3 regions of the Frankia sp. R43 genome follow, and region 1 is predicted to be linked to each of the others. Evidence: riboswitches for the same ligand, from Rfam matches in the RefSeq annotation. Region 1 holds a riboswitch; each other region holds the start of a gene.

Region 1 (5,832 bases):
AGGCGACGACGATTCCGTACCGGCCGCTGCCGGCGGCGCTGGCGGTGAAGGTGCCGCCGGAGCCGCCGACGCCGGCGACGACGAGGGCGACACCGAGGCTGGCCCCGGAGCTGACACCGAGGGAGTAGGGGTCGGCTAGCGGGTTGCGGAACAGGGTCTGCATCTGCAGGCCGGCCACGCCGAGGGCGGCCCCGGCGAGTCCGGCGGTGAGCGCCCGCGGCAGCCGGATCTCCCGAACCACGACCGTCCACCGTGGATCGTGCGGGTCCCGCCCGGCGAGGACTCGCAGGGTTTCGTCGAGCGGGATGGAGACGGATCCGACCGCCAGCGCCAGCAGGAACATCCCGACCAGGGTTCCCAACATGGCGGCGAGGACGAGCAGGCCGCGCAACGGACGACGACCCGACCGGGCATCGCGCACCGCCCGGTCGGCCGACGGCACGGGGCCGCCCGGGCCGCCCGGGCCGCCCGGATCGCCCGGACGGTCCGGGCAGCGACCGTGGACGCGGGGGAGCGGCGCCGCCGGGACAGGGGCGGCGGCCGGGTCTCCCACTCGGGCGCGCGGGGCGGCGACCTGCTGGTTCGTCGTGCCCTGCGGGGCGGCGCCGAAGTCCGGCATCGCTATTTGATTTGCTGGTAGAAGGCGAAGGTGTGGTTGGGGAAGGCGTCGGGGTGGAGAATAGCGGCGAGGTCGCCGAGGACGAGGTCGGGCCGGGTGACGCCGCGTTCCCAGTAGTCGTTGCCTCCGCCGGCGCCGATGACGAGGTTGTTGCTCCAGACCTGGCCGTCGCGGAAGGCTGCGAACTGGCCGTAGCGGGCGTCCTCGGCGGTGATGTCGCCCCGCGTCTTCCACTCGCCGTCGGCGAGCCAGATTTTCGCGTCGCCTGACTTGGTGAAGACACTTTCGAAGTCGAGCTCGAGGCTGCCGGTGTCCTTCTCGCCTGACCAGGGGTAGCTGGCGCCGGCGTCGGCGAGCAGCTTGCCGACGTAGCTGCCTCCTGAGGGCATGTACCAGGTGCCCTGGTACATGGTGCCGATCAGCGTCGGGACCGGCTTGCTGTCGGGGACCTTGTCGACGATCGCGTCGTAGTCCGCCTCGATCTGGTCGAAGACCTTGCCGGCCTTCTCCTCGTCACCGGTGAACGCGGCCATGAACTTCACCCATTCGGCGCGCCCGAGCGGATCGCTCTCCAGCCATTCGGCGTTGGCGACGACGGGGATGCCGGCGTCGCGCAGCTTCTGATACGCGGGGTCGTCGGTGCCGCCGGTCATCAGGACGTCCGGCGCGGCGGTGACGACCTTCTCGGTGTCGAGCTGGCCGTTGCCGGCATATTCGACGACCTTGCCCGCGTCGATACGGCCGCGGATGTCCTTGTTGACCACGGAGGCGGCGCTGGAGACCCCGGTGAGGATCCCGGTGCGGTCGAGGTCGACCAGCAGCGGCAGGTGGGTGGTCGAGCCGGAGTAGAGGCTGTCGATCGGCGTCTCGATGCGCGGTGCGTCGGCGAGGTCGCCGGTGAGCTCCGGTTTGGGGGTGCCGCACCGGTACAGGACGTACGACTCGGGCTTTCCGTCCGGGTAGGGCTCCTTCACGGTGACGACCTGGTAGGCCTTCTCGTAGGTGATGGTGAAGTTCTTCGCGTGCTCGAGGGTGGAGCGCGTCGGGTAGTAGTCGGTGCCCTCGTCGAACGAGGTCACGCAACCTCGGGAGTCTGTGCCTGCACCCGCACCCGCGCCGGCGGTGGAGGGCGACGGATCGTCGTCGCCGCAGCCGGCCAGCAGAGCGGGGAGGAGAAGGAGGGTGGTACTCAGGGCCACCAGACGTGCGCGCATGCGAAGAAGGCCGCCTTCCAGCACCTCGTGGACGGATCGCATGCCGTGGCCGGTCTCCTGGCTGACGGGTGGTGCGTCACCGGCCGCCTTCCCAAGCGGCGACTCCGGCGCTCAGTGACTTCCCCGCCCGCAGGCGAGGACTGGCCGGTGACATCCCGATCACAGTGGCGAGGGCCGCTCCGGTTCCGCACCGGCTTCCCGAACACCACGGCGGGACGAACTGTACGAGAACGCCTGCTCATCTGCAAGGCAATGCAGATTTTTGGTCGAATGTGCTCGATGTCCTCCGTCGGGCCCGGACGGAGCCGTATCCTGCGCCCGCGCGGCACGTTTCCGGAGATCATTGGAGATCGCCGGGGAGGTCTGACGTGCTCGGACGCGCGGTCGGCGAATGTCCGGCGAGGGGGGGCGGGTGCGAGAATCGTCCCATGCACCGCTTGGACGCTCGGGCCGAGCACCGGATCATCGATCGTGACCGGGCGTGCGACGCGGTGGCCGCGATCGGGGACCGGGACGACGTCGCCCGCTGGGCCGGTGTCTTCGCGATGCTCGGTGAGCCGGGCCGGCTGGCGATCCTGCTCGCGATCCACCATGTCGGCCCGATCTCCGTGTCGGATCTCGCCGTCGCGGTCGGGATGAACGACGCGGCGGTCTCCCAGGCGCTGCGACTGCTGAGGCACCAGCAGGCCGTCGTCGCGGAGCGGGACGGCCGGGTGATCCGCTATCGGCTCGCGGATCCCGTCGTCGGCGAGCTGCTCACCCGGGTGCGCCCCGCTCCGCAGCTTCACCACGGTTCCGCTGCCGACGTCCACTGACCGCACGGTCCGGGGATCGCATGGTCGGCGGCTGGTCGGCACGTCGCGAAGGTCACAGCAGGCAGCCCACCTGCGCATCCGCGTTGACGTGCAGGTGACAGACCCCTACGCTTGCGGAACTCCAGGACAACGGTCGGAAGCCGGTGGAAATCCGGCACGGTCGCGCCACTGTGAACGGTGATCATCCTATCGATGGTGACCGTGAGTCAGGCCTGACGTTGTCCTGTCACCGGCTCGGGACGCGTCATCCAGGGAGGTCACGACATGGCCGTACGTCCAACTACCTGATCGAGACTCGTCGCTCCAGGCACGTCTCTCAGGAGCTGACCGGTTTCTGATCGAATTCCCGTAGCGGCGTCGCCCGGCACCGACACGGCTGGCCGGTGATCCGGCTCATTGGCCACGTATGTCGCGGACGCATTTCCTCTTCCTTCGGTGGTCGTCTTCGGCGTGGGAAGAGTGTTCTCCGGGCACCTCGGAAAGCGCTGTGAGTGCGATCTTCCAGTGCTTTCTCCTGCTGGTTTTACGTGCGTCCAACCGCCTTCCCGCATTCATCCATGCCGTGCGCCTGCGCGCTCGGAGACAGCTGAGGACCCCATGACCATGCGGCAGTCTCTGGCCCGGATCTTCCCTTCGCGGCCTGATCATCTCGAGGTGCCCACCGGCCGCCACCGCCACCGCCACCGCCGGAGGCGGAACGCGGCCGCGGTGGTGTTGGCTGCGTTCTCCCTGCTCTGCGCGGCGCTGGTGGGCTGCAGCCCCAGCCCGACCACCGGCGAGCCGGCCGCGGCGAGCGCTTCCCAGGCCGCCCGGCATGAGGTCGCGGTGGTCGACGACGCCGACCGCAAGGTCGAGATCACCGTTCCGGTGCGGCGGGTCGTCGCGTTCAACACGTTCAACGTCGAGTTCATTCGCGCGGTCGGCGCCTTCGACACGGTGGTCGGGCTCGACGGAGGTTCGGCGGGGGAGAACTACACGGGCTACTGGGGCGACTTCGACGTCACGAAGACCGCGGGCAAGGGCCAGGCCGAACCCAACTACGAGCAGCTGGCGACACTGAAGCCCGAAGTCGTCATCTTCCCCCGTAACGGAGCCTGGAAGGAAGCGGAAGGAAAGCTCGCGGCCTTCGGCATCAAGACCCTGGTCATCACCGGCTGGGACCAGAACGACCACATCTTCAACGTCGATCTGATCGGGAAGATCTTCGACCGGCAGGAGCAGGCGGCGAAGCTCAACGCCTTCTACACGAAATACCGCGACCTGCTGGCCGAGCGCCTCGCCGGTGTCACTCCCAAACGCGTCTACCTGGAGAACGACAAGGACTTCGCGTCGCCCGTTCCCGGTTCGGGCTGGCATGACATGGTCACGCTGGCCGGCGGCACGAACATCTTCGGTGACATCCGTTTCACCGACGCTGATTCGGCCCGGGGGTCGGTCCACCAGCTCGACATCGACCCCGAGGCCGTCCTCGACCGTGACCCGGAGCTGATCGTCCGCAACACCGGCGGCGGGTACGCCCTGGAGTCGGCGGGGGACCTGGCGGCGGAGCGCGCGAACCTGCTCGGCAGGGCCGGCTGGGACGGGATCACCGCCGTGCGCGACGGGCAGGTGTACGTCACCAGCTCCTTCCCGATGAACGCCTGCTCGAAGATCATCGGATCGCTCTACCTCGCGAGCTGGCTGCACCCGGACAAGATGGCCGGCGTCGACCCCGACGCCGTGATGAAGGAGTGGATCGAGACCTACCAGGGCGTCTCGCTGCCGGACCCGGCCGCCTACCGCCTGCATGCCAGCGCCTGACCACGGCGTGGCGATGACCAGCGAAGCTCCGACGGCCGGTTCCACCGATTCGGCGGGACCGGCCGAGCCGCCGGAAGACGACCCGTTTCGTCTCGCCGCTCGTCGAGCCCGCCGCAAGATTCTCATTCTGGCCGCCGGGGCCCTGCTGCTGGCGGTGACCAGCGTCGCGGCGGTCTCGGTCGGCGCGAGCGGGGTGTCGCTGCGCGACGTCGGCTGGGCGCTGTGGACGCGGGCCTTCGGGATCACCATCGCGGCCGACGACCTCGCCACCCAGACCGTGGTGTGGGAGCTGCGCCTGCCGCGCATCGGGCTGGCCGTGGTCGCGGGGGCGGGTCTGGCCATCGCCGGAGTCGTGCTGCAGGGCCTGCTGCGCAACCCGATGGTCAGCCCGTTCACCCTGGGCATCTCCTCGGCCGCGGCGTTCGGCGCGTCCGTGACGATCCTGTTCGGCGACTCGACCGGGCGCGGCGACGTCACGATGGTGGCCACCGCGCTCGCGGCGGCGCTGCTCTGCGCGGGCCTGCTGCTCGGCCTGTCCTGGCTGCGCGGCGCCTCGCCGGTCACCCTCATCCTGGTCGGGACGGCGCTGACCTACCTGTTCCAGGCGCTAACCTCGACGATGCAGTACATCGCCAGCGAGAACCAGCTGGCCGAGATCGTCCGGTGGAGCTTCGGCAGCGTCAACGCGGCGACCTGGGGCCAGGTCGCCGCGGTCGGGGTGCCGGTCGGTGTCGCGCTGGTGCTGCTGACCGGACAGGCCGCCAACCTCAACGCGATCGCGTTCGCCGGCGACGACGCCGCGCGCAGCCTGGGTGTGGACGTCACCCGCACCCGGCTGGTGTGCAGCCTGCTGGCGGTGATGCTGGCCGCGGTCATCGTCAGCTTCACCGGCGTGATCGGATTCGTGGGGCTGGTCGCCCCGCACATCGCCCGGCTGATCGTCGGGGCCGATCACCGCTTCCTGCTGCCGTTCGCCGCGATCGCCGGTGCCCTGCTGGTACTGGCCGCCGACACCGCCGGGCGCACCCTGTTCGCCCCGGCCGTCATCCCGGTCGGGATCGTCGTCGCCTTCCTCGGGGCGCCGCTGTTCATCAACCTCGTCCTGACCCGCCGCAGGCAGTTCCTGTGAGCGCCCCGGCTGCGAGCACACCGCCGGTGACCGCGCCGGAGCCCACCCTCGACATCCGCGGCGCGTGTTTCGCCTACGGGCGGCGGACGGTGCTCACCGACCTGGACCTCACCGTGGCCCGGGGGACCGTCGTCGGCCTGCTCGGCCCGAACGGCAGCGGGAAGTCCACCCTCATCCGGGGCGTCTGCCGCGTCCACCGCCCGAAGGCGGGAACGTTCCGGCTCGGCGGAACCGACCTGCACCGGCTGGCGCCGC
Region 2 (5,832 bases), on a different contig from region 1:
TCCCACCGCGCCGCGTCGCCGTGGAGCTCGAAGGTCCGGGTGGTGGGGTCGAAACGCAGGTCGTCGCCGTCGAAGGTGGTGTTGACCGCGCCGGAGCCGATGACCTCCCGCGGGCTGCCGGTGTGGAGGTTGCCGGCGCGGTCGAGGAGCCAGACCTGGTCGGCGACCCGCAGCGACAGTTCCAGGTCGTGGGTGGAGACGACGACGGCGAGGTCGCGTTCGCGGGCGAGGCGGCGCATCAGCGCGGTGACGGTGACCCGGCTCGGCGCGTCGAGGAACGCGGTCGGCTCGTCGAGCAGGATCAGTGACGGTTCCTGCGCGAGTGCGCGGGCGATCATCACCCGTTGGCGTTCGCCGTCGGAGAGCTCGTCGGCGTCGCGGGTGGCGAGCTGGGACGCGCCGACGGCGGCCAGGGCCCAGCCGACGACGGCCCGGTCGGTGTCGGCGAGCCGGCCGGTAGGGCCGGTGTGTGGGTGGCGGCCGAGGCCGACGAGGTCGGCGGCGGTGAGCAGCCCGACCTGGACGCGGTCGGTGAGCACGGTGCTGACCTTCCGGGCCCGTTCGGCTCCGCTGAGCCGGTTGAGGTCCGATCCGTCGAGCAGGGCCCGCCCGGCCAGTGCCGGCTGCAGGCCGGCGAGGGTGCGCAGCAGGGTGGACTTGCCGATGCCGTTCGGGCCGAGCAGCACGGTGAGCTGCCCGCGGGGTGCGGTCGCGGTCAGGCCGTCGAGGACCCGGTGGCGCGCTCGGCGGCGGCGGTAGCCGACCGCGAGCCCGTCCAGGCACAGCCCGGGTGTTCCTGCCAGCCCCGGCGTCCCGGGCGTCCCCGGCGTCTCGAGTGGGCCTGGCGTCTCGGGTGGGCCTGGCGTCTCGGGTGGCACCGGTGGCACCGGAGCGGCGGCGGGCATCAGGCGGCCCCCGCCGCGGCGGCGCGGGCCCGCAGCAGCACCGCGATCACGATCGGAGCACCGAGCAGCGAGGTGACGACGTTGATCGGCAGCACCTGGTCGGTACCGGGCAGCTGCGCGGCGATCGAGCAGGCCAGCGCGACCAGCGCGCCGGTGAGCAGCGTCGCCGGGACGAGCAGCCGGTGGTCGGCGCTGCCGAGCAGGCGGCGGGCGATGTGCGGCACGGCGATGCCGAGGAAGGCGACGGGCCCGCAGAACGCGGTCACCGAGCCGGCGAGCACCGACGCGCCGACGAGGGTGACCACGCGGACCCGGCGCAGCCGCAGGCCGAGGGTGCGGGCGTAGTTCTCGCCGAGCAGCAGCGCGTTGAGCGGTTTGACGGTCAGCAGTGCGACGCCGAGCCCGACACCCACGATGGGCGTGAAGACGGCGAGATCGCTGTTGGACGTCCCGGAGAAGCTGCCCAGCGACCAGATCCAGTACTGGACGGCCCGCTCCGGCGCCGTCCAGGTGAGCAGCAGGCTGACCAGTGAGCTGACGGCGCTGTTCAGGATGACGCCGATGACGAGCAGGGTGACGACGGACCGCACCCACTGGGCGAGCACGAGCACGGCACCGAGGACGGCGGCGGCACCGACCGCCGCGGCGACGACCACCCCGAACCGGCCGCTGCCGGCGACACCGGCGGTGAACACTCCGGCGGAGCCGCCGACCCCGGCGACGACGGCGGCGACCCCGAAGCTGGCCCCGGAGCTGACGCCGAGGGAGTAGGGGTCGGCGAGCGGATTGCGGAACAGGGTCTGCATCTGCAGTCCGGCCACGCCGAGCGCCGCCCCGGCGAGTGCGGCGGTGAGCGCCCGAGGCAGCCGGATCTCGCGGATGACGATCGTCCACCGGTGGTCGTGCGGTTCGCTTCCGACGAGCACCCGCAGGGTCTCGTCGAGCGGGATGGAGACCGAGCCGACCGCCAGGGCCAGCAGGAACATCGCGACCAGGCCGGCGACGAGCCCGCCGAGGACGACCGCGGCACGGGCCCGACGCCGTCCGACGGCACCCGGACTGCCGCTGGCACTCGGACTGCCGCTGGCACCCTGGCTGCCGGCGGCGGCCCGGTTCGCGGATGCCAGCGAGGTCGCCGGCGCCACCGCGGGCACCGGTGCCTCCGATGACGCGGAGGCGACCGCTGGTGCTGCCACCACGGGTGGTGGTGTGGGGGCCGGGCCGGGAGGCGCCACCGGGTTGGTGGACGCCTCCGCGGCCGCTCTGAACAGCGCCGTCACTACTTCAGCTGCTGGTAGAAGGCGAACGTGTGGTTCGGGAAGGCGTCCGGGTGCAGGATGGCGGCGAGGTCACCGAGGACGAGATCGGGCCGGGCCACGCCGCGCTCCCGGTAGTCGTTGCCGCCGTCGGTGTTGGTGACGAGGTTGTTGTCCCACACCTGGCCGTCGCGGACGGCCGTGAGCTGGCCGTAGCGCGCGTCCTCGGCGGTGATGTCGCCCAGTTTCCTCCACTCGCCGTCGGCGAGCCAGATCTTCGCGCTGCCGGCCTTGGTGAAGACGGTCTCGAAGTCGAGCTCGAGGCTGCCGGCGTCCGTCGAGTCGGCCCAGGGGTAGCTGGCGCCGGCGTCGGCGAGCAGCTTGGCGACGTAGCTGCCACCCGAGGGCATGTACCAGGTGCCCTGGTACATGCTGCCGACCAGCACCGGCACCGCCTTCTCGTCCGGGACCTTGGCGGCGATCGCGTCGTAGTCGGTCTCGATCCTGTCGAAGACCTTGGTGGCCTTCTCCTCGTCGCCGGTGAACGCCGCCATGAACTTCACCCATTCGGCGCGCCCCAGCGGGTCGCCCTCGAGCCATTCGGCGTTGGCGACGACGGGAACGCCGGCGTCACGCAGCTTCTGGAACTCGGGGACGTCGTACCCGTCGGTCATCAGCACGTCCGGCGCCCCGGTGACGACCCGCTCGGTGTCGATCTGGCCGTTGCTGGCGTACTCGACGACCTTGCCCGCGTCGACGAGGCCGCGCACCTCCTTGTTGATCACATAGGTGCCGGTCGCCACCCCGGTGAGGACGTCGAGCCGGCCCAGGTCGGCCAGCAGCGGCAGGTGGGTCGTCGAGCCGGAGTAGAGGCTGGTGATCGGGGTCTCGATGCGCGGTGCGTCGGCCAGGTCACCGGTGAGCTCCGGCTTCGGGGTGCCGCACCGGTACAGCACGTACGACTCGGGCTTGCCGTCCGGGTACGGCTCCTTCACCGTGACGACCTGGTAGGCCTTCTCGTAGGTGATCGTGAAGTTCTTCGCGTACTCCAGCGTCGAATGCACCGGGAAGTAGTCGGTGTTCTCGTCGAACGAACTGACGCAGCCACGGGCGTCCGTGCCCGCGTCGGCGGCGGCCGGCGACGGATCGTCGTCGCCGCAGCCCGCCAGCAGTGCGGGGATGAGAAGGAGAGTGGCGCTCAGGGCCACCAGACGTGCGCGCATGCGGAGTGAAGCCGCCTTCCAGCACCTCGTGGACGGATTCGCGGGGGTGCCGTGGCCGGTCTCCTGGCTGACGGGTGGTGCGACACCGGCCGCCTTCCCAGGCGACGATTCCGACGCTCAGTGACTCCCCGACGGGCGGGGACTGGCCGGTGACATCCCGATAACAGTGGCGAGGGCCGCGCCGGTTCCACACCGGCTTCCCGAACACCACGGCGCGACGAACTGTACGAGAACGCCTGCATCATCTGCAAGGCGATGCAGACGATCTGCTCTGCGCGGGCCTGCTGCTCGGCCTGTCCTGGCTGCGCGGCGCCTCGCCGGTCACCCTCATCCTGGTCGGGACGGCGCTGACCTACCTGTTCCAGGCGCTCACCTCGACGATGCAGTACATCGCCAGCGAGAACCAGCTGGCCGAGATCGTCCGGTGGAGCTTCGGCAGCGTCAACGCGGCGACCTGGGGCCAGGTCGCCGCGGTCGGGGTGCCGGTCGGTGTCGCGCTGGTGCTGCTGACCGGACAGGCCGCCAACCTCAACGCGATCGCGTTCGCCGGCGACGACGCCGCGCGCAGCCTGGGTGTGGACGTCACCCGCACCCGGCTGGTGTGCAGCCTGCTGGCGGTGATGCTGGCCGCGGTCATCGTCAGCTTCACCGGCGTGATCGGATTCGTGGGGCTGGTCGCCCCGCACATCGCCCGGCTGATCGTCGGGGCCGATCACCGCTTCCTGCTGCCGTTCGCCGCGATCGCCGGTGCCCTGCTGGTACTGGCCGCCGACACCGCCGGGCGCACCCTGTTCGCCCCGGCCGTCATCCCGGTCGGGATCGTCGTCGCCTTCCTCGGGGCGCCGCTGTTCATCAACCTCGTCCTGACCCGCCGCAGGCAGTTCCTGTGAGCGCCCCGGCTGCGAGCACACCGCCGGTGACCGCGCCGGAGCCCACCCTCGACATCCGCGGCGCGTGTTTCGCCTACGGGCGCCGGATGGTGCTCACCGACCTGGACCTCACCGTGGCCCGGGGAACCGTCGTCGGCCTGCTCGGCCCGAACGGCAGCGGGAAGTCCACCCTCATCCGGGGCATCTGCCGCGTCCACCGGCCGAAGGCGGGAACGTTCCGGCTCGGTGACACTGACTTGCACCGGCTGGTGCCGCGGGAGCTCGCCCGGATCACCGCGTACGTCCCGCAGGGCTCGCCCGGCCCGTTCGCCCTGACCGTCACCGAGGCCGTCATGCTCGGCCGTACCCCGCACACCCGGCTGCGGCCGTCACGCGAGGACGCCCGCCACGTCCGCGAGGCGATGGAGCTGCTGGACCTCACCGCCCTCGCGGACCGGCATGTCGACGAGCTCTCCGGCGGCCAGGCACAGCGGGTCGTCATCGCCCGCGCCCTCGCCCAGCAGCCCCGGGTGCTGCTCCTGGACGAGCCGACCAGCGCCCTCGACCTGCGCCACCAGGTCGAGACCCTGCACCTCGTGCACACCCTGGCCGCCGAGCGCGACCTCCATGTGCTGATGGCCATTCACGACCTGAACCTCGCGGCGCGCTTCTGCCACCAGGTCGCCCTGTTGCACGGCGGCCGCGTCCTGACCACCGGAGCACCGGCCGACGTCTACCGCGCCGACGTCCTGGAGCAGGTCTACGGCCTGCCGGTGGAGGTCAGCCGCCACCGCGGCGTGCCCGAGATCCGGCCCCGTCTGCCCGAGACACGGCGGGCGGGGTCGTAGCGGGTGACGCCCGGGGCGTGGTGAGGATCCGGTAGGCCGGGCGCAGCACCTCGCGCAGATCGCCGAACGGTTCCACGACCAGCGGCCCGCACAGGTCCAGCAGGATGTCGGGACGTCCCGTGGGCCCGCTCCGGTCAGCCGTGCCTTCGCGGCGGCCTTCGGAGCCCGGCGACGTCCAGCTGGCCGGGTCCGGAGCCGTCCGTTGAGGATCCGGAGACGTCCAGAACCCGGCCGGGTCGGTCGGCGGCGCCGTGGCCGGCTGGACGTCGCCGGTCGCGGGGGCGGGGGAGCGTGGGCGCAGGTGCCGGATCTCGGTGAGCAGCGCGTCGCGTTCCCGGCCGCGCAGGGCGAGCAGGGTGAACGGGTCGGTGTCGATCGTTTCGGCGAGCTGGTGGCAGGCCGCGACGAGGTGGGCGCACGGCCGCTGCCAGTCGGTGCAGGTGCAGTCCATCGCCAGGTCGTCGGCGCGCTGCGGGAACAGGGTGAGCCCGCGGGCGGCGAACGTGTCCTCGATGTCCGCGGGCAGGGAGCCGGCCAGCAGCGCGGCGGCGTACCGGGCCTGGGCGGCCAGTGCGCCCGCGGCCTGGCTCCAGGCGTCGTCGCCGAAGGTCCGGACGGCAAGCCGGGGCTTGTGCAGGTCCTCGCCGCGGTCCCGGACCAGGGCGACGACGAGGTTGCCGGTGCGCCGCACGGTCAGGACCGCCTCGGTGCGGGCCAGGGCACGGCCGGCG
Region 3 (5,832 bases), on a different contig from region 1:
TCCGCGCCCGCGAGTCCGGCCTGCGGCTCACGGCACAGGTGCTGGTCAACCCCGCTGTCGACGTGACCGGGACGATGCTCGACCACGCCTCGGTCACCGAGCACGCCGACACCCCGACCCTCGCCGTGCCGGTGCTGCGGCTGTTCCAGCGGCTCGCCGTTCCACCGGGAACCGACCCTCGCGAGCTTTCGCCGCTGCACGCCGACAGTCTGAGCGGGCTGGCCCCGGCGCTCGTGGTGGTGCCGACCCACGACCCGCTGGCCGACCACGGCCGCCGCTACGCCGAACGGCTGCAGGCGGCCGGGACGCCGACACGGCTGGCCGAGTACGCCGGAGCGGGGCACGCGTTCCTCAGCATCCCGGGTCTGGCGCCGCAGGCCGAGGCGGCGCGGGCGGAGATCCTCGAGTTCCTCCGTGCCTCGTTCGCCGGCCCGCCGCGAGCCGCCGATGCTTCGGCGCCTGATCACGAAACGCGTTGATCCCGCCGTGACGACAGAAGAGAAGATCGACGGCACGGCCCTGGACGGGGTGGCGGCCACCTGCCTGTGGACGCTGCGCAACCGGGCCGAGGAGTCGATCCACCCGGGCTCGTCGTTCGACGACCCGCTGGCGGAGCGTCTCTACCGCAGGATCGACTACGACTTCGAACGCTTCGGCAGGCCCAGCCAGAGCCATCCACTGCGCGCCCTCGCCCTGGACCTCGCCATCCGCGCGTACCTGGACCGGCACCCCGAGGCGACTGTGGTCGCCCTCGGCGAGGGCCTGCAGACCACCTACTGGCGCCTGGGGCGGCCCGGCGTCGACTGGCTGACCGTGGACCTGCCACCGGTGATCGACCTGCGCCGGCGCCTGCTGCCGCCGGAGCCACGCATGACCGCGATCCCGGTCTCGGCGCTGGACCACAGCTGGATGGACGTCCCCGATCCGGCACGTGGGGTGTTCATCTCCGCCGAGGGCCTGTTCATGTACCTGGAACGAGACCAGGTGATGTCCCTGATCACCGAGTGTGCCGCGCGGTTCCCCGCCGGGCAGCTGTTCTTCGACTCGATACCCCCCGCGTTCAGCAGGCGGACGATGAAGGGCTACCGCATGTCGGACCGCTACACCGCGCCGCCCATGCCCTTCGGCCTCACGGTCTCCGCGGCCGCTCGCCTGCCCGCGCAGATCCCCGGCGTGGCCACCGCCGAGGACCTGCAGCCACCGCCCGGCCGCAGGGCATGGCGGTCGCGAACGCTCCGGAGGATCGCGGCCCTGCCCGGCCCGCGTGATCTGCGCCCGTCAGCCACCCTGTTGACCTTCGCCGGGTGACCGCGGGCAGCTGCGCGGCGAGCCGGGTGGCGCCGGCGGGGCGGCCTGACCCGGTACAGGTGCTGCGGGCCGTGGCGCTCGCCGTCGGTCCGCCGCCCGGAGCCGTGAAACGATGCTGGGCGGGCGAGTGGACGCGCCGACAGACGGGGAGGCATGGCTGTGGCGACGATGGACGACCTGGCGGAGCTGGGCCGGGAGGAGAAAGGGCTGGCGGTCGTCTCGACGTCGCGGGCCGACCAGAGCATTCAGTCGTCCGTGGTCAACGTCGGCGTCCTGCGGCATCCGCTGAGCACCACCCCTGTCGTCGGTTTCGTCACCTACGGCCGGGTCAAGCTCGCGAACCTGCGTGCCAGGCCCGCGCTGACCGTCACGGTCAGGTCGGGGTGGCGATGGGTGTCCGCCGAGGGCGAGGCGCAGCTCATCGGCCCGGACGACCCGCATCCCGACATCGACGCCGAGCGGCTCCGGTTGCTGCTGCGGGAGGTCTTCGTCGCCGCGGGCGGCACGCACGACGACTGGGCCACGTATGACCGGGTGATGGCCGAGCAACGGAGAACCGCCGTTTTCCTGGTGCCCCGGCGGGTCTACAGCAACTAGTGGTGTGTCTGCCCCGGTAGTTCGATGGATTTTTGGTCGTTGGAGGGTTTGGTGAGTCGCAAGAGTGAACGATTTCGGTCGTTCCGACGACCAGAATCCTTCTTTCTTGCGGGTCGCCAGGAAACCCTTCGCCCCCGTTTGCCTCTCTTGATCGGGCTCTGGCTACAGCCCACGCTACCGTCGAGGGTGTGCTGAACGAGCAGATGCGGCTGACCTGGGGCGACAACGCCTCCGGCTGGGTCGCGAACGAGGCGCTCTTCGACGCCCTGTTCGCGCCGGTGACCGCGGCGATCAGCCGTGCGGCGGCAGTCCGGCCCGGGCAGCGGCTGCTGGACGTCGGCTGCGGCTCCGGCACGTTGCTCGCGGCCGGGGCCGGCGCGGGAGCGAGCGTGGTCGGGGTCGACATCTCGCCGGGCATGGCCGAGGCGGCGCGGCGCAGGGTTCCCGTGGCCACCGTCGTGGTGGGGGACGCGCAGGTTCTCGACCTGGGCGGGGAAGCGCCCGGCCCGCCGTTCGACCTGGTCGTCTCCCGCTTCGGGGTGATGTTCTTCGAGGACCCGACGGCGGCGTTCGCGAACATCCGCCGGGTTGTGGCCCCGCAGGGCCGGCTGGTCTTCGCCTGCTGGCGCGGCCGGGAGGAGAACCCGATGTTCTCGCTCGGCTCCAGCGTGCTCGCCGGGCGGCTGGTCCCGCCACCGGCGGACCCGGCGCCTGGCGAGCCTGGCCCGACCGCGTTCGCCGACGCCGACCGGCTGGCGGGCGTCCTGGGTGCGGCGGGCTGGTCCGGCATCGTTATCAACGCGCTCGACTTCGAATGCGACTACGGGGCCGATGGCACCGACGGGGTCGAGGAACGGCTGGCGACCATCCTGAGCACCTCCACCGGCCGGTCGGCCCGGCAGCAGTTGCAGCCGGCCCTGGGCCCGCAGGGCTGGTCGGCGCTGCTCGACGAGGTGCGGGCGGAGCTGCGTCGGCATCTCGTGCGGGGAGCCGTCCGTTTTCCCGCCGCGACCTGGCTGGTCACCGCGACGAACCCGGCTGGCTGACAACTCCGGTCGGGTGACCGGCCCCGGTTCGTTCCGGGGGCCACGCCGCGAAGGTGGGTCGGTGAAGGCCGCAAACCCGAAGCGTTGCTGTTACGGATGGTAACTGGCTGTGTTTGTGTCAGGTTGACTCAGGGGACTATTGCCCTGTGTGCCCGGACGAATTCTCCGGGTTGGGCGCTGGGGCGGGGTGGGCATGGGGCGCAGGGTGCTGCGCTTTCCGCGGCAGCCGTCCTGGTGAAACACCTTCCGGAAGGAGCACCTGATTCTCATGAAGATCGACCGTCGCGAGCAGAACGGTGTCACCATCCTCGACCTGGGCGGGAAGATCGTCCTAGGGATGGGAGCGGAGCAGCTCCGCTGGGCCGTCCGTGAGGAGATGGAGAACGGCACCCGCAATCTGCTGCTGAACTGCGCCAGCGTCACCACCGTCGACAGCAGCGGCATCGGCGAGCTCGTCAGCTCCTACACGGCCACGCAGCATCGCGGCGGCCACCTCAAGCTGCTGAAGCCACCTCCCAAGTTCCAGGACCTGCTCCACATCACCCAGCTGATCACCATCTTCGAGGTCTACGACGACGAGAAGGAGGCCGTCGGCAGCTTCTGAGCCCGGCCCGGGCGGGGGAGACGTCGGCCGCCGGAGCGGGTGTTGACGCCCGATCCGGTACGGACCTACGGTGGGGCCTCGTGACGGCGTAAGGAAGCCGGTGGAAGTCCGGCACGGTTGCGCCACTGTGAGCCCGCGAAACGCCGCGGGTGAGTCAGATACTTCGCCGTCATGATGCCCATCCGTCCGCGGGGACGCACAATCCCCGAAGGAGGCTCCGGTGACCACCGTTGCGCGACTTCACTTCTCCCGTCCCTGAGCACGCCGTGATGACTTTCCGGCTGGCCGTGGCACGGTCCTCCAAGCCTTTCTAGGGAGCGACGCGATCACCGTTCATTTCATCGGCGCCGGCCCCGGTGCCGCGGACCTGCTCACCCTGCGCGGCCGGGACCTGATCGCGGCCTCCCCGGTCTGCCTCTACGCGGGCAGCCTGGTCGACCCGGCCGTGCTGGCGCACTGCCCGCCGGGCGCCCGGATCGTCGACACCGCTCCACTGACCCTCGACGAGATCGTCGGTCATCTCGTCGAGGCCGACACCGCCGGCCAGGACGTCGCCCGGCTCTGCAGCGGTGACCCGTCGGTGTTCAGCGCCGTCGCCGAGCAGATGCGCCGGCTGGAGGCGGCGGGCGTCCGTTACGACGTGTGCCCCGGGGTGCCCGCGTACGCGGCGGCGGCAGCGGAGCTGGGCCGAGAGCTGACCGTGCCGGGCGTGGCGCAGAGCGTCGTCCTGACCCGGACCAGCGAGAACGCCTCCGCGATGCCGGCCGCGGAGACGCTCGCGGCCTTGGGCGCCGCCCGGGCGACGATGGTCATCCACCTGTCCATCCAGCGGATCGAGGCGGTCGTCGAGGAGCTGCTGCCGGTCTACGGCGCCGCCACCCCGGTAGCGGTGGTTGCCTGGGCCTCACGCCCGGACCAGGTCGTGCTGCGCGGCCGGCTCGACACCATCGCCGCCGCCGTGCGCGCCGCCGGGATCGGCCGGGCGGCGGTCATCGTCGTCGGCGACGCGCTCGCCGCGACGGGCTTCCGTGACAGCCACCTGTACTCGGCGGAACGGGACCGTGCGTGCGTATCCTGATCCTCGGTGGCACCCGGGAGGCACGTGACCTCGCCGCCGCGCTCGTCGCCGAGCAGGGCATGGACGTCGTCTCGTCGCTCGCGGGGCGGGTGCGCGATCCGGCGCTGCCCGCCGGCGAGACCGTGATCGGCGGCTTCGGTGGAGTCGGCGGCCTGCGCGTTTTCCTGCGGGACCGGGCGATCGACGTCGTCGTCGACGCCACGCATCCGTTCGCGGCGAGGATGTCCGCGCACGCCGTCGCCGCCTGCGCGGCCCCCTCGCCCGCATCGGACGAGGCGGGCGGCACGCACGCGGGCAGCACGCATTCGAGCGGTGCGCATTCGAGCGGTGCGCATTCAGGTGGTGCGCATTCAGGCGGCGCGTGGGCGGGCGGCGCCGGTTCCGCGGTGCCGCTGCTCCGGCTGGCACGGCCCGGCTGGCAGGCCAGGCCCGGTGACGACTGGCGTCGCGTCGGCGACCTGGCGGCGGCCGCCGACCGGGCCCGGGAGCTCTGCCCGCCGGGCGGCGCCGTGTTCGTCACCACCGGTCGCCGCGAGCTCGCGCCGTTCGCCGCGGACCCGGACCGGCACTATCTGATCAGGGCCGTGGACCCGCCGACGGACACGCTGCCATCGCGGCACACCGTGCTGCTCGACCGCGGTCCCTACACCGTCGAAGGAGAGACCCGACTGCTGCGCGAGCACGACATCCGGGTGCTGGTCACGAAGGACAGCGGCGGCACGCTGACCGTCGCCAAGCTGGACGCGGCCCGCACGGTCGGCGTGCCGGTCGTCATGGTCGACCGCCCGGCGGCCGCGGGCCCGGCGCCACGGACCTGGCCGGACGCCGCCGGCATCCTGACCGCTCTGCGGGAGCTGGCCGCTGGCCATACTGCCGAGTCGCCGCCAAATAGCGGAAGTAGTCGTCGCCAATAGGTGCAAATGGGACGCAGGGCCATCTGGCAATACGCAAGAAGTGAGAATTTCGGTCGTTTCAGTAACGAAATCCTCACTTCTTGCTGGGGATCAGTGGCATCAGTGGAAGCCCGAAGCTCGGGGTTCCGCGACGGGTCTGGCGTGCCAGTGATCACCTGGAATCGGTTGGGGCGGTGTGGACCCACTGGGTGACCGGGAGCGCCGAGCGGAAGGCGGTGAACGAGCCGACCGGCTCGGCGTGGGAGATCGCGATCCGGCGCAGCCGGCCGCCGGCCCGCCGATGCC

Evidence for each region. A riboswitch is a leader RNA that binds a small molecule or an ion and turns the genes downstream of it on or off. The one in region 1 is predicted to bind cobalamin.
Region 2: linked by a shared signal. The riboswitch ahead of ACG83_RS20275 (ABC transporter substrate-binding protein) and the one ahead of ACG83_RS08595 (ABC transporter substrate-binding protein) in region 1 are both predicted to bind cobalamin.
Region 3: linked by a shared signal. The riboswitch ahead of cobM (precorrin-4 C(11)-methyltransferase) and the one ahead of ACG83_RS08595 (ABC transporter substrate-binding protein) in region 1 are both predicted to bind cobalamin.

What each region holds. Positions count from the first base shown of each region.
Region 1 covers NZ_LFCW01000002.1:233,082-238,913, forward strand. The annotation lists gene ACG83_RS08590 (iron ABC transporter permease) at 1-364, opposite strand, end outside; gene ACG83_RS08595 (ABC transporter substrate-binding protein) at 622-1,875, opposite strand; cobalamin riboswitch at 1,863-2,058, opposite strand; gene ACG83_RS08600 (metalloregulator ArsR/SmtB family transcription factor) at 2,262-2,648, shown strand; cobalamin riboswitch at 2,724-2,879, shown strand; gene ACG83_RS08605 (ABC transporter substrate-binding protein) at 3,252-4,448, shown strand; gene ACG83_RS08610 (iron ABC transporter permease) at 4,462-5,577, shown strand; gene ACG83_RS08615 (ABC transporter ATP-binding protein) at 5,574-5,832, shown strand, end outside.
Region 2 covers NZ_LFCW01000004.1:706,225-712,056, reverse strand. The annotation lists gene ACG83_RS20285 (ABC transporter ATP-binding protein) at 1-878, opposite strand, end outside; gene ACG83_RS20280 (iron ABC transporter permease) at 905-2,185, opposite strand; gene ACG83_RS20275 (ABC transporter substrate-binding protein) at 2,185-3,384, opposite strand; cobalamin riboswitch at 3,420-3,611, opposite strand; gene ACG83_RS20270 (FecCD family ABC transporter permease) at 3,621-4,274, shown strand; gene ACG83_RS20265 (ABC transporter ATP-binding protein) at 4,271-5,101, shown strand; gene ACG83_RS20260 (hypothetical protein) at 5,034-5,832, opposite strand, start outside.
Region 3 covers NZ_LFCW01000004.1:729,358-735,189, reverse strand. The annotation lists gene ACG83_RS20375 (alpha/beta hydrolase) at 1-479, shown strand, start outside; gene ACG83_RS20370 (class I SAM-dependent methyltransferase) at 487-1,308, shown strand; gene ACG83_RS20365 (TIGR03618 family F420-dependent PPOX class oxidoreductase) at 1,468-1,905, shown strand; gene ACG83_RS20360 (class I SAM-dependent methyltransferase) at 2,109-2,951, shown strand; gene ACG83_RS20355 (STAS domain-containing protein) at 3,220-3,555, shown strand; adenosylcobalamin (AdoCbl) riboswitch at 3,621-3,773, shown strand; gene cobM (precorrin-4 C(11)-methyltransferase) at 3,881-4,633, shown strand; gene ACG83_RS20345 (precorrin-6A/cobalt-precorrin-6A reductase) at 4,621-5,547, shown strand; gene cbiE (precorrin-6y C5,15-methyltransferase (decarboxylating) subunit CbiE) at 5,699-5,832, opposite strand, start outside.